DNA from 3 places in the Erwinia sp. HDF1-3R genome. Region 2 is predicted to be linked to each of the others. Evidence: riboswitches for the same ligand, from Rfam matches in the RefSeq annotation. Region 2 holds a riboswitch; each other region holds the start of a gene.
What was found. Region 2 has a riboswitch for thiamine pyrophosphate ahead of thiC (phosphomethylpyrimidine synthase ThiC). Riboswitches for the same ligand answer to the same signal wherever they lie in the genome.

Region 1: it holds a riboswitch for thiamine pyrophosphate, as region 2 does, so the genes downstream of both, AAGR22_RS03910 (hypothetical protein) here and thiC (phosphomethylpyrimidine synthase ThiC) in region 2, are expected to answer to the same signal.
Region 3: it holds a riboswitch for thiamine pyrophosphate, as region 2 does, so the genes downstream of both, thiB (thiamine ABC transporter substrate binding subunit) here and thiC (phosphomethylpyrimidine synthase ThiC) in region 2, are expected to answer to the same signal.

Annotation. Positions count from the first base shown of each region.
Region 1 is NZ_CP155071.1:847,621-853,033, reverse strand. It holds gene nadR (multifunctional transcriptional regulator/nicotinamide-nucleotide adenylyltransferase/ribosylnicotinamide kinase NadR) at 1-475, opposite strand, end outside; gene radA (DNA repair protein RadA) at 689-2,068, opposite strand; gene serB (phosphoserine phosphatase) at 2,078-3,055, opposite strand; gene AAGR22_RS03915 (YtjB family periplasmic protein) at 3,171-3,842, shown strand; TPP riboswitch at 3,940-4,042, shown strand; partial or broken gene AAGR22_RS03910 (hypothetical protein) at 4,097-4,363, shown strand; gene AAGR22_RS03905 (ABC transporter ATP-binding protein) at 4,381-5,118, shown strand; gene AAGR22_RS03900 (ABC transporter permease) at 5,118-5,413, shown strand, end outside.
Region 2 is NZ_CP155071.1:305,497-310,909, forward strand. It holds gene thiS (sulfur carrier protein ThiS) at 1-144, opposite strand, end outside; gene AAGR22_RS01465 (HesA/MoeB/ThiF family protein) at 128-889, opposite strand; gene thiE (thiamine phosphate synthase) at 949-1,593, opposite strand; partial or broken gene thiC (phosphomethylpyrimidine synthase ThiC) at 1,602-3,422, opposite strand; TPP riboswitch at 3,512-3,612, opposite strand; gene rsd (sigma D regulator) at 3,736-4,242, opposite strand; gene nudC (NAD(+) diphosphatase) at 4,326-5,099, shown strand; gene hemE (uroporphyrinogen decarboxylase) at 5,139-5,413, shown strand, end outside.
Region 3 is NZ_CP155071.1:943,876-949,288, reverse strand. It holds gene AAGR22_RS04255 (sugar efflux transporter) at 1-428, opposite strand, end outside; gene sgrR (HTH-type transcriptional regulator SgrR) at 687-2,348, shown strand; TPP riboswitch at 2,384-2,513, shown strand; gene thiB (thiamine ABC transporter substrate binding subunit) at 2,556-3,542, shown strand; gene thiP (thiamine/thiamine pyrophosphate ABC transporter permease ThiP) at 3,518-5,128, shown strand; gene thiQ (thiamine ABC transporter ATP-binding protein ThiQ) at 5,112-5,413, shown strand, end outside.

The sequences.
Region 1 (5,413 bases), 540 kb from region 2:
GACTCCAGACATCCCAGCCGTGCGGATATGGCTCCATCCCCTCTTCGTTAAAAGAGTGAATGCGAATATTTTTCTGATACTTAAAGGTTTGCAGCAGCCAGCGCAGGCGATCGCTGACGGTGGGCTGCTGGGACATGGCGCTGTCTTCAAACAGCTTTAGATCGCGCGGCTCGTCGTAGCCCATGATGATATGCAGCTCATCAACCTGACTACAGGCGCGCTGGATCAGATAGATATGGCCGGTATGCAGCGGATAGAACTTGCCAAATACCACCCCGACGGTTTTTTCGCGGCGAGGGAATTCCAGCCCAAGATAACGGTGAAGTGCTTCCAGCTTCTGGGCGCTGGGGCTTTTTATTTTCGCGTTCAGCAGCTGACTGAGGTAGCCCTTCGTCATGCCGCTCGCATCGGCCACCTGCTGTAGCGTGCTGCCCTGCTGGCGGATAGCGGTTTTCAGATAATCAAATGACGACATCAAATGCCTCCTGCATAAAGGGCGGCATCAGTTCCGCCCTCAGATGATAGTACGTTCAGCTATCCGGGCGAACCCGCCTCACCGATCGCAATTACGTTCAACTGTCCAGACGAACCAGCCTGACCGATAGTAATACGTTCAACTGTCCAGGCGAACCTGCCTGACCGATAGTAATACGTTCAGCCGTCAGGGGGAATTGCCCGGTCCGAACGGTTACAGGTCGTCCAGTATCGCCAGCGCGTCGGCGAGCTTTTTCACGCCATAGACTTTCATATTTTCCGGCGGCCTCTTCGGCACGTTAGCAGCAGGGACAATCGCGCGCCGGAAGCCATGCTTCGCCGCCTCAGAGATACGCTCCTGCCCGCTTGGCACCGGACGGATCTCGCCCGCCAGCCCGACCTCGCCGAATACCACCAGGTCATGAGGTAGAGGGCGATCGCGCAGGCTGGAGACCATCGACAGCATCAGCGCCAGGTCGGCACTGGTTTCGGTGACCTTGACGCCGCCAACCACATTAACAAACACGTCCTGGTCCGCCATCTGTAGCCCGCCGTGACGGTGTAAAACCGCCAGCAGGATCGCCAGTCGGTTCTGCTCCAGGCCAACAGCAACGCGCCGGGGGTTGCCCATCATCGAGTGATCCACCAGCGCCTGAATTTCCACCAGCAGCGGGCGCGTGCCTTCCCACAGCACCATGACCGAACTGCCGGAGGTCACTTCATCACCGCGGCTCAGGAAGATAGCCGACGGGTTGCTTACCTCACGCAGCCCCTGCTCGGTCATGGCGAAGACGCCCAGCTCATTCACCGCACCGAAACGGTTTTTATGGCTGCGCAATGTACGAAAGCGTGAATCGGCATCGCCATCCAGCAGTACCGAGCAGTCGATACAGTGCTCAAGCACCTTTGGCCCCGCAAGAGAACCATCTTTGGTCACATGACCCACCATCACAATCGCCACGCCGCGCGTTTTGGCGAAGCGGGTCAGATAGGCTGCCGTTTCCCGCACCTGGGCGACGCTGCCGGGCGATGACTGGATATCGGCCATATGCATCACCTGAATGGAGTCGATCACCATCAGCCTCGGCTGCTCCTGATCGGCAATCTGGCAGATCTGCTCGATGCTGGTTTCCGACAGCATATTGAGATTTTCAGTGGGCAGCCCCAGCCGGTGGGCGCGCATCGCCACCTGCTGAAGAGACTCTTCGCCGGTGACGTAGAGGGTCTTCATTCCCTCGGAAAGTTTGCACAGCGTTTGCAGCAGCAGGGTACTTTTGCCCGCGCCGGGACTACCGCCGATGAGAATCGCGCTGCCTGGCACCACCCCGCCGCCCAGTACCCGGTCAAATTCTTTGAAGCCGGTGCTGAAACGCGGTAGCGCTTCAAGGCTGATCTCAGACAGCTTCTGCACGCGGCTGGTGCCTGCGCTGCCCGCATAGCCCATGCGCTCATTACGCGCCACGGTGGGCGAGGCAGAGAGGCGAACTTCAGTAATGGTATTCCACGCCTGGCAGGCGCTGCACTGCCCCTGCCAGCGTGGGTAATCTGCGCCACATTCGTTACAGACAAAGGCGCGCTTCACCGCTTTGGCCAAATCGCCTCCTTAACGCTCATCAGAGATCAGGCTGCCGCTGAGAATACAGAACACGCCCATCAGGTCGGCGTGACGAATGGTCACCGCCGTTTGTTCATTGACTTTCGGTTTGGCGTGATAGGCAATACCCAGTGCAGATGCCTTGATCATCAGCAGATCGTTTGCCCCGTCGCCGATGGCGACGGTCTGATCGTCGGCGATTTCAAAGCGTTCAGCCAGCTTAAGCAGCGTATCGGCCTTGTAGCGGGCATCCACAATATCGCCCAGCACCTCACCCGTCAGCCTGCCGTCGCGGATTTCCAGCACGTTAGCGGCAATAGCAGAGAGATGGAGTCTGTCCCGCAGATATTCGGCAAAGAAGGTAAAGCCGCCGGAGGCGATCGCCACGTGCCAGCCCAGCGCCTGGAGTTTTTCCACCAGCTGCGTCAGACCCGGCATCAGCGGCAGCTGGTCACGCACCTGAACCAGGATGTTGGCATCCGCATCTTTCAGCGTGGCAACGCGCTGGCGCAGGCTGGCAGCGAAATCAAGTTCGCCGCGCATCGCCCGCTCCGTCACTTCCGCCACCTGCTCGCCGCAGCCTGCCAGCTTTGCGATTTCATCAATGCACTCCACTTCTATCGCGGTAGAGTCCATGTCCATGACCAGCAGTCCGGGCGTTTTCAGGTGCGGAATTTTCCCCAGCGGGGCGACGTCCAGGCCCGCTTCATGGGCCAGACGTGTGGCGAGCGGAGTCAGTGAGCCCGCCAGGCGCACGACCTGATACTGATCAACGCACCAGGCGCTGACGATAACCATCGCTGCACCCAGCTGATGCTGGAGCGCCGTAAGGCTGGCTTTATCAAGCTTGCGGCCGTACAGAAGCCAGCCGGTGCGGCCAGCGCGGTAATCCAGCGGCATGACTTCATCACCGCTAAGAGAGAGAGGTAACCCCGGCCAGAGAGAGACATCGGAAGGCAGGTCGCACCAGGTCAGACTATTTGGCATTACAGCTCCTGTAGGGACATATTAACCACGCAAGAGGCTACCCTGTCAGCCCCGGTTCTGGCAACATAAAGCGAAGAGGCGGACGGCGTTCGTTGAAAAAATATGAAGGGTGAAGATGGCAAAGGCCAGATTAAAATTCCGACTACACCGTACGGCGATCGTGCTGATCTGCCTCACTCTGCTGGTGATGCTGATGCAGGGTGCCTCATGGTTCAGTCTGGGTCATCAGATGGCCCGTTCAGCGCAGGTCGAGGAGCTGGCCCGAACGCTGACGCGACAGGTTGCCTGGAGCCTGACGCCGCTGATGGAAAACAGCGATGATAACCGGCAGAAAATTACCGAGGCCATTGCGCTGCTGACTACGGACAGCCGCATTCTTGATGCCTCGGTCTACGACGACAACGGTGCGCTGCTGGCTCACAGCGGGGAAACCATTAACGTGCGCGATCGGCTGGCGCTGGATGGCCATCGCGCGGGCAGCTACTTCAATCATCAGATCGTGCAGCCGCTGGATACCCCCGATGGTCCGCGCGGCTTCCTGCGCGTCACGCTGGACACTCATGTGCTGGTCACCGAATCCCGTCAGGTGGATAACACCACCAATATTCTGCGTCTGATGATGCTGCTGGCGCTGGCTATCGGCATTATTCTCAGCCGGACGCTGCTGCGCACCCGCCGCACCCGCTGGCAGCAGTCGCCCTTTCTGCTTACCGCCAACCATCCGGTAAGAGAGGATGATGAGGATGAGAGCAGCGAAAGCCCATCGTCACCAGAGAACCTAAAATAGCGGAAATGGGGCCTGCACGGAGCCGTTAACCGACAGGTTCCCCCGCGTTACTGTCCTTGTTACGGCGTTGTAATCAAAAATAAAATATCGTATAACAGTCTGCTCCGAGGGGTGTCCAGTAATGGGCTGAGATGGCGTAAGCCGAACCCTTTGAACCTGATCTGGGTCATGCCAGCGAAGGGACGGGTTGGCACTGATCAATTGCCTGTTCACACTTCTGCGTGTCCGGATCTCCACCTATTTTCGGAGGTTCAGTGTCTCATCTACCCATCCCTGATTTCAGCCAGGGCCTGTATGGTCGTCTTCGCCAGCATGCGGGCGCAGAGTGGCAGCACTATGTTAATCACCCCTTCCTGCAACAGCTGGCTTCCGGCACGCTTCCCCATGCCGCTTTCCGCCGTTATCTGACGCAGGATTATCTGTTTCTCATCCACTATGGCCTGCTGGTCAGCAAACTGCGCACCCTGCCAGAGATGCGCGCGGCGTCCACGTCTCTCAATATCCTGTGGCAAATGGGGCTGAACGCGGCGTCAGAAACGTGAGCGGCGCACGACCACCGGGCATTGCCTGTCGCAATCTTGGCCTTAGCTTTGGCCAGCGCACCATTTTCCAACATCTCAGCGTTGATATCGCGCCAGGCAGCTTTGTGGCGCTGCTCGGTGCCAGCGGCAGCGGCAAGACCAGCCTGCTGAAAATCATCGCTGGCCTCGCGGCTCCCGACGCAGGTACGGTCAGCGGCAGCGATGGGCTCCCCCTGGCGGGCCGTATCGCCTGGATGGGCCAGAGAGATCTGCTCTATCCCTGGCTGACGGTGATGGATAACATCATGCTGGGCGCTCGTCTGCGGGGAGAAAAAGGCGATCGGGAATGGGCCACCCATCTGCTGGAGCGGGTCGGATTAAGCGGTCATGGGAAAATGCTGCCTGCGGCACTCTCCGGTGGGATGCGCCAGCGCGCCGCCATTGCGCGCACGCTGTATGAGCGTCGCCCGGTCGTGCTGATGGATGAACCCTTCTCCGCGCTGGATACGCTCACGCGGGCCAAAATCCAGACGCTGGCCGCCGAGCTGCTGGTGGATAATACCGTGCTGTTGATCACCCACGATCCCATGGAAGCCTGCCGCCTCAGCCATCGCCTGCTGGTGCTGGCGGGTTCCCCCGCCCACATTGATGACAGTCACACCCTGGTCGGGCAGCCTCCGCGCGCGCCGGACGACCCTAATCTGTTAACCAGTCAGGGTGAACTGATGCGACAGCTGGTGAGGGCCGCAGAATGATGCGGGGAGGTGTGATCTTTTGCGGTTTGCTCCTGCTGTGGTGGCTGGCAACCTTAAGCACTATTCCGGCGTTCCTGCTGCCCTCGCCTGCGGCGGTTGCCTGCGCACTTTGGAACAACCTGAGCTATCTGGCCTGGCACAGTCTGATCACCGCCTCAGAGGTGCTAAGCGGCTTAGTGCTCGGTGTCCTGCTGGGCACGCTGCTGGCGCTCTGTATGACCTTTTCGCCCCGGCTCCAGCGCTGGCTGATGCCCGTCGTATTGACTAGCCAGGCCATCCCCGTCTTCGCGCTGGC
Region 2 (5,413 bases):
AGATGCCCAGCGGTCGCGAGGGATAATCTGCTGATTAACCGCCAGCGCCGTACCCGGCTGATGGCGGGAAAGCTGTTCGAGCAGTTCAACCAGCGTGGGCGAACCGTTCAGGGTCATGCTGCTGTCATTAATGGTGATGTTCATCGCGGCCTCCACATACCGGGCACGCAGCGCTACGTTCGAGAGTCAGCGTGCGCCAGGTCTGCTGTCGGCCATCGAAAAGCCGCAGCTTCCCCGCCAGCGAGGAACCCTGACCGGCGAGCATCTTTAGAGCTTCCAGCGCCTGAAGCGTACCCATCACGCCGACCACCGGGCCCAGCACGCCTGACGTACGGCAGTTGCGCTGTGGCTCCGTCTCATCGGGCCACAGGCAGCGATAGCAGCCATGACTGAAGGGCGGGGTTAACACCAGCAGCTGACCGCCGAATCCCACGGCGCTGGCGCTGATCAGCGGTTTGCTGCGCTGTATGCAGGCGGTGTTAATCGCCTGACGGGTTTGCATATTGTCGCTGCAATCCAGCACCAGATCGGCCATCGCCACCGCCTCCTGCAAGTTACTGTCATCCATACGCTTCTCCAGTACGATAAATCCCACCTGAGGGTTCAGTGCCTGGAGCTGCGCTTTCGCGACCTGCGCTTTTGACAGGCCCGTCTCGCGGCTGCGAAACAGGATCTGGCGCTGCAAATTGCTGATATGCACCTTGTCGTCATCGGCCAGCAGCAGTGTCCCAACCCCGGCAGCAGCAAGATAGAGCGCCGCAGGCGATCCCAGGCCGCCCAGGCCGATAATCAGGACGCTGGCGGCCTGAAGTTTGCGCTGCCCTTCAGGACCGAACTCCTCCAGCAGCAGCTGGCGGCTGTAACGCATAAAATCACCGTCACTGAACATGCTGTGCGCCTCCCGACCCGGCCAGGCGCTGATGGCTGACAGGTACTAAACGCGGGTTGCTATACATGCTCTGTACCCCCCGGTCCCGCCAGCTGCAATAGCTGCGCGGTGGCTTCCTGCCAGCTGTCGGCCTGCGTAATGGCGCTGACTACGGCGATACTCCCCACGCCGGTTGCCAGCACGGCAGGCGCGCGGCTGAGGCTGATACCGCCAATGGCCACCGTTGATACGCCCTGCAGGCGCGAAAGATGACGCTTAAGCTCTTCTATGCCCTGCGGGGAGGAGGGCATCTGTTTAGTGAGGGTCGGAAAAACATGGCCGAGGGCGATATAAGATGGCTGCTCCTTCAGGGCACGATCCAGTTCGGCGTCATCGTGCGTCGAAAGCCCCAGGCGTAGTCCGGCACGATGAATGGCATCCAGGTCGGCGACGTCCAGATCTTCCTGACCCAGATGTACGCCATAGGCCTGATACCCGATCGCCGTCTGCCAGTAATCGTTGATAAACAAACGCGCCCGGTAGCGCCTGCCCAGGGCGATGGCAGCGGCAATCTCATCTTCCACCGCCGCTTCCGGCCGATCTTTAATCCGCAGCTGGATGGTGCGTACGCCCGCATCCAGCAGGCGCTCAATCCAGGCGACCGTTTCAACGACCGGGTAGAGACCCAGCCGGGCTTCGGTTAAGGGAAACGGACCACGGCTCATACTTTATCCTCCTGCTTCGCCGCGTAATCACGCACTTCCTGGGAAATTTTCATGGAGCAGAATTTAGGTCCGCACATTGAACAGAAATGGGCAACCTTGCCGGAATCCTGCGGCAGCGTCTCGTCGTGATAGCTGCGGGCGGTATGGGGATCGAGCGCGAGATTGAACTGATCTTCCCAGCGGAACTCGAAGCGCGCTTTCGACATGGCGTTATCGCGGATCTGCGCGCCGGGATGTCCTTTAGCCAGATCGGCGGCGTGGGCCGCTATCTTGTAGGTCATCAGTCCCTGCTTCACATCTTCTTTATTCGGCAGGCCAAGGTGCTCTTTGGGCGTGACGTAGCACAGCATCGCGCAGCCGAACCAGCCAATCATGGCCGCGCCAATACCCGAGGTAATGTGATCGTAGCCCGGCGCGATATCCGTGGTCAGAGGGCCAAGGGTATAAAACGGCGCCTCGTGGCAGTGTTCCAGCTGCTCGGTCATATTGTGACGGATCATCTGCATCGGCACATGTCCCGGGCCTTCGATCATCACCTGCACGTCGTACTCCCAGGCAATCTTCGTCAGCTCGCCCAGCGTGCGCAGCTCGGCAAACTGCGCCTCGTCATTGGCATCCTGAATTGAGCCAGGACGCAGCCCATCGCCCAGCGAGAGTGACACGTCATAGGCCGCGCAGAGTTCACATATCTCGCGGAAGTGCTGATAAAGAAAGCTCTCCTTATGATGCGACAGACACCATTTCGCCATAATCGAACCGCCGCGCGACACGATGCCCGTCAGGCGTTTCGCCGTCATGGGCACATAGCGCAGCAGGACGCCTGCGTGGATCGTGAAGTAGTCCACGCCCTGTTCCGCCTGTTCCAGCAGGGTGTCGCGGAAAATCTCCCAGTTCAACGCTTCCGCCACGCCGTTGACCTTCTCCAGCGCCTGATAGATGGGCACGGTGCCGATGGGTACCGGGCTGTTACGCAGGATCCACTCGCGCGTTTCGTGAATATTACGACCGGTGGAGAGATCCATGACCGTGTCGGCTCCCCAGCGCGCTGACCAGACCAGCTTCTCGACCTCTTCCTCAATGGAGGAGCTGACCGCTGAGTTGCCGATATTGGCGTTAATTTTGACCAGGAAATTGCGGCCGATAATCATTGGCTCGGATTCAGGATGATTGATGTTGGCAGGAATGATGGCGCGCCCGGCGGCGACCTCCTGCCGCACAAATTCCGGCGTGATGTCCTGCGGCAGATGCGCACCGAAGCTGTTGCCCGGATGCTGCTGGCGAAGCACCTCACCGCGAATGCGCTCGCGACCCATATTCTCTCGCAGCGCAATAAACTCCATCTCCGGCGTGATCCTGCCCTGTCGGGCATAGTGCAGCTGGGTGACGCAGTGGCCGGGCATCGCCCGTCGGGGGAGGGGACGGTGTTCGAAGCGCAGGTGATCCAGCCCTTCATCGGCGAGACGCTGCTGCGTGTAGGCTGAGCTGAGCGTCTCAATCGTTTGCGTGTCGGCGCGTTCACCAATCCAGCCCTCGCGTAACCGGGGCAGGCCCGCATGAACATCAATGCTGGCCTCTGGATCGCCATAGGGGCCGGCAGTGTCATAAACCGGCACGGGCTCATTATCTTCATATCGGGGGGCGTCTTTGCTGCCGCCGACTCGGGTTTGACTGAGCTGGATTTCACGCAGGGGAACGCGAATATCGGGACGTGATCCCTCAAGCCAGATGCGCGTTGAGTGAGGAAAGGCGGTGCCCTGGAGGGAGTCGATAAACTGTTGAGCCTGCGCGCGCTGTTCGCGGCGGGTGGTTTTCTTTTCAAGGTCAGACATAGCATGTTCCTGATAAATCGGGAAAAGATGCTTGTCCGGAGTTCGGAGGAGTAAGCGCAAAGTGTGGGTAAACAGCAGCACACCCTGACTGAAAAGTTACTCTTGTTCCCTACGCAGGTATTAACCTGGTCAGGTTCCGCGGATCCCGAATTAACGGTCTCAGCCCCTAAGGGCACTCCGACAAGAAGAATTCTGGTCTCCCGGAGGGAGAACCAGAACGGCGGTAACGGCGGCGGCCGCGCGTTACGCCATTGCCCCCTCAGCATAGGGGGCCTTTTTTGAAACTACAAGGATTTTACAAACGGATAACGTTTCAGGCGGGACGGGCCAGGGCAGAATCGTTAGCGGCCGGTGGGGTATCCGCCTGCTTGTCCAGCGCCAGCTGTATAAACTTATCTTCCAGCGTGAAGCGGGCTTCCAGCGCTTCGCCCACTTCAGAAAGCGCGTTCTGGAACTCAAGATAGTTATCGTGATCGATAGCCGTTTCCAGATGAGTATCATAAACCTGCATAATCTCAGCCGTGTTCGCCTGAAGCGCCGGATAGATCAGCGCGGCCTTAGCCAGCTGCTCGCTGCCTTTCATCTCTTCGATAAAGCGCTCGTACACCGTAAAGTGACCAGTGGAGAGATAATCGACCAGACGCTGACAAAAGGTATCCAGTGCGTTTTCATCGAGCGGAGTATGGGATTCCTTGTTAGGCTTAATGCCAACCATTTGATAATAGGCAACCAGTAACTGCTTGCGGGATTGCAGACAAAAGTCCACCAGGCCACTACACCCGGCAACGCGTGCGGTCAGGACTTCTAGTTGGTTGAGCATGTGTGACTCCGAAAGTGATATTTTAAGTGCCCGATCCCAATCCCGTTACGCAGAAAGCCGATTTAGCTGAGGATGTGCAATTTATGGAAGTTGAGATTTCAAGCGTAGACGCTGGCTGGTGGGTTGTCAGTCACGAACATAAACTATGGCTGCCGAAAGGTCAATTGCCGCAGGGAAGTGCGCAGGAATTAGGCCTGGTTGGGTCAAAAGCTATGCGGATCGGTGAATGGCAGGGCGAGCCGGTGTGGCTGATACGCGATAGCCGTCCGAATGAGATGGGCACTCTGCGACAGATCCTCGACGGCGATGTCGGCCTGTTCCAGCTGGCGGGGCGCGGGATCCAGCTGGCTGAGTTCTACCGCTCTCATAAGTGGTGCGGCTACTGCGGGCATGAAATGCACTCAAGCAAAACCGAGTGGGCCAGCCTGTGCGGTCACTGCCGGCAGCGATACTATCCGCAGATTGCCCCCTGCATCATTGTCGCCATTCGTCGCGGCAAGGAGATCCTGCTGGCGCAGCATACTAAGCACCGCAACGGCATCTACACCGTGCTGGCCGGGTTTGTCGAAGTGGGTGAAACGCTGGAGCAAACCGTCGCGCGTGAAGTCATGGAGGAGAGCGGGTTAAAAGTGAAAAATCTGCGCTATGTCTCCTCTCAGCCATGGCCGTTTCCCCAGTCGCTGATGATGGCATTTATGGCCGACTATGAAAGCGGTGACATACACATTGATCCCAAAGAGCTGCTGGATGCGGCCTGGTATCACCATGAGGCGCTGCCCCAGCTTCCACCGCCCGGTACCGTGGCGCGGCGGCTGATCGAGGATACCGTGGCGCTTTGCCGCGCTGAAGCGGAATGAATGTTATACTGTGCGCCTGATTTTGAGAGAGCGTTTAAGATGAGTGAACTGAAGAACGACCGTTATCTGCGCGCCCTGCTGCGCCAGCCTGTGGATGTGACCCCGGTATGGATGATGCGCCAGGCCGGACGCTACCTGCCAGAATATAAGGCGACCCGTGCCATCGCCGGTGATTTTATGTCGCTGTGCAAAAATGCCGAGCTGGCCTGCGAAGTCACGCTACAGCCGCTGCGTCGCTATCCGCTGGATGCGGCGATCCTGTTCTCCGATATTCTTACCATCCCCGACGCCATGGGGCTGGGCCTGTGGTTTGA
Region 3 (5,413 bases), 640 kb from region 2:
CTGAACATCACCACTTCCCGCGCCGAACTGTCAGCGTACTCGCGGGCGAGAGCAAAAATCTGCGGCATTGAGACGCTGGCGATCGCCGACAGCAGCACGCCGCAGGTGACCAGCGTCAGATAGTGGCGGTTAAACGCGAACAACAGCGCGTTCCCCACCGCCATCAGGCAGCAGAACATAATTAGCCTGCGCCGATCGCCGCGATTGTCCGAGCGTTTCGCCAGCAGCAGGCTGACGGCAATACCGGCCACGGCATTGATGGTATAAAACAGGCCAACCCACAGCGGGCTGACGTGGACTTCCCGACTCAGAAACAGGCTGAGCGTCGGTGCCTGTAGCGCGCCCGCCACCCCCACCATAAAAGAGACGGCCATAAAGGCAAGATAAACGGGGTTAACACCGCGACGACGCGTGAGAAGCGATTTCATACCTGGTCCTTCAACAACTAAAGGTCGACGCGGCACGCGTCAGACAAACAGGAAGCATAGGTTAAAAGTGGCACTAATGAAAAAAGCCAGCGGCTTTAAAAGCCCGCTGGCTGGTGAAATTGCACCATACTCAGATTCAAATTTCACAGATGGTCGAGCGCCATTCAGAGAATACCTCCCGCTCTTCCATCTTTTACCATTATCGCTTTAATATAGGGCACGAAAAACAGACAGCTTTCAGGCGAGAGTTCCCCTTTTATGTCTTCACCCCGCTTACAGCAGCAATTTATTCGTCTGTGGCAGAGCTGCGATGGACAGCCGCAGTCGACCACCCTCGGCGAACTGGCGGAGCAGCTGAGCTGTTCACGCCGGCATATGCGTAACCTGCTGAATGCAATGCAGCAGGCGGGCTGGCTGGCCTGGCAGGCGGAGCCGGGACGGGGAAAACGCGCCCGCCTGAGTTTTCTCTATACCGGTCTGATGCTTCAGCGGCAGCGGGCAGAAGAGCTGCTGGAGCAGGATCGTATCGACCAGCTTGTCCAGCTGGTTGGCGACAAAGACACCGTGCGGCAGATGCTTGTCTCCCACCTTGGCCGCAGCTTTCGTCAGGGAAAACACATCCTGCGCGTGCTCTATTACCGCTCCCTGCTGAATTTATTGCCGGGTACGCCGCTGCGTCGTTCTGAAACGCACCTTGCAAGACAGATCTTCAGCAGCCTGACGCGGATAAATGAGGAAAATGGGGAAATCGAACCGGATATCGCCCATCACTGGCAACAGGTATCCCCAACCCACTGGCGCTTCTTCCTGCGTCCCGCCATCCGCTTTCATCACGGACGGGAACTGGAGATGGCGGACGTGATCGGCACCCTGCAACGGGTACAGCCGCAGCCGCTCTACTCGCATATCCTGCGGATTGAATCATCTACGCCCTGGACGCTCGATCTCCATCTGGCCTATCCCGACAGCTGGCTCCCCTGGCTGCTGGGCAGCGTCAGTACCATGATCCTGCCGAACGAGTGGCCCACCCTGCCCCATTTTTCCCGCCAGCCGGTCGGCACCGGCCCCTATGCCGTGGTGGGCAATCAGCAGACCCGGCTGCGCATTAAGGCCTTTGACGACTACTTTGGCTACCGGGCGCTGATTGATGAAGTCAGTATCTGGGTACTGCCGGAAATCAGCGAGGAGCTGGTCTACTCAGGGGTCAAGCTACAGGGTTCGACGCTTGACGAAAAATCTGAGGAGAGCCGCCTCGAGGAGGGCTGCTACTTCCTGCTGTTCGATCAGCGTTCAGCGAACGGCCGCGATGAGCAGATCCGTCGCTGGGTGAGCAGTGTGCTAAACCCGATCGCCCTGCTCAACGGATCGGAGCCGGGCTACCAGCGCTACTGGTTTCCGGCTTACGGCCTGCTGCCACGCTGGCATCATCGCCGCGACATGGCACCGCTGGCAAAGCCCGATGGGCTGACCTCACTGACGCTCACCTGGTACAACGATCACATTGAGCACCAGGGCATCGCTAACACGCTGGCCCCGCTGCTGGCAGCACAGGGCGTTGAACTGCTGACCCGCCAGGTCGATTACGACACCTGGCACCGGGGAGATGCCGAAAGCGACATCTGGCTGGGCAGTGCTAATTTCACCCTGCCACTGGCGTTCTCGGTCTTCGCCCTGCTGTATGAGATCCCGCTGGTGCACCACTGTATCTCCATTAACTGGCAGCAGGATGTCCGGCGCTGGCGAGAAAACAGCCTGCCGCTGGCCGAATGGAGCCAGCAGCTGCTTGCAAGCGGTTATTTGCACCCCCTTTTTCACCACTGGCTGCTGCTGGAAGGCCAGCGCAGTATGCGCGGCGTACGGATGAATACGCTGGGCTGGTTCGACTTCAAATCTGCCTGGTTTGCACCGCCGGAATCATGACGCTTTCGCCCGGGCGGGGAAATCACTAGAATAGTCCGTTCTCAACGGGGTGCGAAAAACCACGCTCTTATCACGCTGCTCGCGCAGCCGTTTTTTTTCGCTGAGACAGACCCGTCGAACCTGATCCGGCTTGTACCGGCGTAGGGATTTGAGAGTATTCTCCCGCTCAGATCCTTTGCGACCCCCTAACCTGTTAAGGAACGCAAAGTGTTAAAAAAAGTGCTGCCCCTGCTGGTCCTGATCTCCCTCCCTGCGCTTGCGGCAAAGCCCCAGCTAACGGTCTATACCTACGACTCTTTTTCCGCCGAATGGGGCCCTGGCCCGGCGATTAAAAAAGCCTTCGAAGCGCGCTGCGGCTGCGAACTGAAATATGTTGCGCTGGAAGATGGCGTCTCGCTGCTCAACCGACTGCGGATGGAAGGCAAAAACAGCAAGGCCGACGTGGTGCTCGGGCTGGATAACAACCTGCTGGATGCCGCGCAGAAAACCGGCCTGTTTGCGCCCGCAAAGGTCGATACCCATAGCATAACCCTGCCTGGCGGCTGGCATAACAGCACTTTTGTGCCCTACGACTACGGCTGGTTTGCCTTCGTGTATGACAAGACCCGGCTGCAAAACCCACCGAAAAGCCTCAGGGAACTGGTCGACAGCGATCGTCCGCTTAGGGTCATCTATGAAGATCCGCGCACCAGTACGCCGGGCCTCGGGCTGCTGCTGTGGATGAAAAAGGTCTATGGCGACAGCGCGCCGCAGGCATGGCAGAAACTGGCGCAAAAAACCGTCACCGTCACCAAAGGCTGGAGCGAAGCCTATGGCCTGTTCCTGAAGGGAGAAGGCGATATGGTGCTGAGCTACACCACCTCCCCGGCTTATCATCTGATCGAAGAGAAAAAGAGCCAGTACGCGGCGGCGAACTTCCAGGAGGGGCACTACCTTCAGGTCGAAGTGGCCGGGCAGCTAAAGTCGAGCAGGCAGCCAGAACTGGCGCAGAAATTTATGCAGTTTATGCTGGATAAACCCTTCCAGCAGAGCATTCCCACCGGCAACTGGATGTATCCGGTGGTGAAAACCGCCCTGCCAGCCGGATTTGATACGCTGACCATCCCGGCGAAGACCCTGACGTTCACGCCGGAAGAGGTCGCCAGCCAGCGCAGCCAATGGATAAGTGAATGGCAACGCGCCGTCAGCCGCTGATCACCGGCTGGATGGTGCCTGGCGGTGTGGCCGCCACGCTGCTGGTTGCAGCGGCGCTGCTGGCCTTTACCGCGCTCTGGCAGAATGCTCCGGCGATAAACTGGCGTGACATCTGGGATGATGACTATCTCTGGCACGTCCTGCGCTTCTCCTTCGGGCAGGCGCTACTGTCGGCGGCGCTGTCGGTTATCCCCGCCATCCCCCTTGCCCGTGCGCTCTACCGCCGCCGCTTTACCGGCAGACGTACGCTGCTGCGCCTTTGCGCCATGACGCTGGTTCTGCCGGTCCTGGTCGCGGTATTTGGCATTCTCAGCGTCTACGGCAGAACGGGCTGGCTGGCCCAGCTCTGCGCCCTGCTTGGCATTAATTACCACTTCTCCCCCTATGGCCTGCAGGGCATCCTGCTGGCGCACGTCTTCTTCAACCTGCCGCTGGCAGCCCGTCTGTTTTTACAAACGCTGGAGCTTATCCCCGGCGAGCAGCGACAGCTGGCGGCGCAGCTTGGGCTGCGCGGCTGGAACCATTTTTATCGCGTGGAGTGGTACTGGCTGCGTCGGCAGATCCTTCCTGCGGGTGCGCTGATTTTTATGCTCTGCTTCGCCAGCTTTGCCACCGTACTGTCGCTGGGCGGCGGGCCAAAAGCGACCACCATCGAGCTGGCGATCTTTCAGGCGCTGAGCTTCGATTACGATCCTGGCCGGGCGGCGCTGCTGGCGATGATTCAGATGGTCTGCTGCCTGGGGCTGGTGATACTCAGCCAGCGGTTGAGCAAAGCTCTGCCCTCCGGCAGCAACAGCATTGCGGGCTGGCGCAATCCCGAGGACAGCCTGCTGGCAAAGCTGGGCGACGGGCTGGCTATCGGGCTGGCGCTGCTACTGCTGCTTCCGCCGCTGCTGGCGATCGTGGCGGACGGGCTGAACGCCGGCCTGCTGACCGTGCTCCGGCAAAAGCCGCTGTGGCTGGCAACCCTGACCTCGGTACGTATTGCGCTGGGCGCGGGCATGCTTAGCGTGATCCTGACGGTGATGCTGCTGTGGAGCAGCCGCGAGCTACGTCTGCGTCAGCATCCGGGATGGGGCGAGTCACTCGAACTGAGCGGAATGCTGATTCTGGCTATGCCGGGGATCGTGCTGGCGACCGGCTTTTTTCTGCTGCTGAACCAAACGGTCGGGCTGCCCCAGCAGGCTGACGGCATTATTATCTTCACTAACGCGCTAATGGCGATCCCCTATGCGATGAAGGTGTTGGAAAACCCGCTACGCGATATCGCTGAACGCTATAACCGTCTGTGCCTGTCGCTGGATATTCGCGGCTGGAATCGTCTGCGGCTCATTGAGCTGCGCGCGCTCAGGGTGCCGCTGGCGCAGGCTCTGGCCTTTGCCTGCGTACTCTCCGTCGGTGATTTTGGCGTGGTGGCGCTGTTCGGCAACGACGATTTCCGCACCCTGCCGTTCTACCTCTATCAGCAAATTGGCGCTTACCGTAGCGCAGACGGCGCGGTTACCGCCCTGCTCCTGCTGATGCTGTGCTTTTTGCTGTTCACCCTGATTGAAAAACTGCCGGGACGCCATGCTGACGCTGACTGATTTGACCTATCTCTATGACCACCTCCCGATGCGCTTCACGTTCAGCATGAAAGCGGGCGAAAGGCTGGCGGTGCTTGGCCCCAGTGGCGCGGGCAAAAGTACCCTGCTCAGCCTGATCGCCGGTTTTCTTCAGGTGGACGGAGGCAGCCTGCTGATTAACGGCGAGGAACAGCGCCTTGCGCCCCCCGCGAAACGCCCGGTTTCGATGCTGTTTCAGGAAAATAATCTGTTTCCCCACCTGACGGTGGCGCAGAATATCGGGCTGGGGCTGCATCCGGGGCTGAG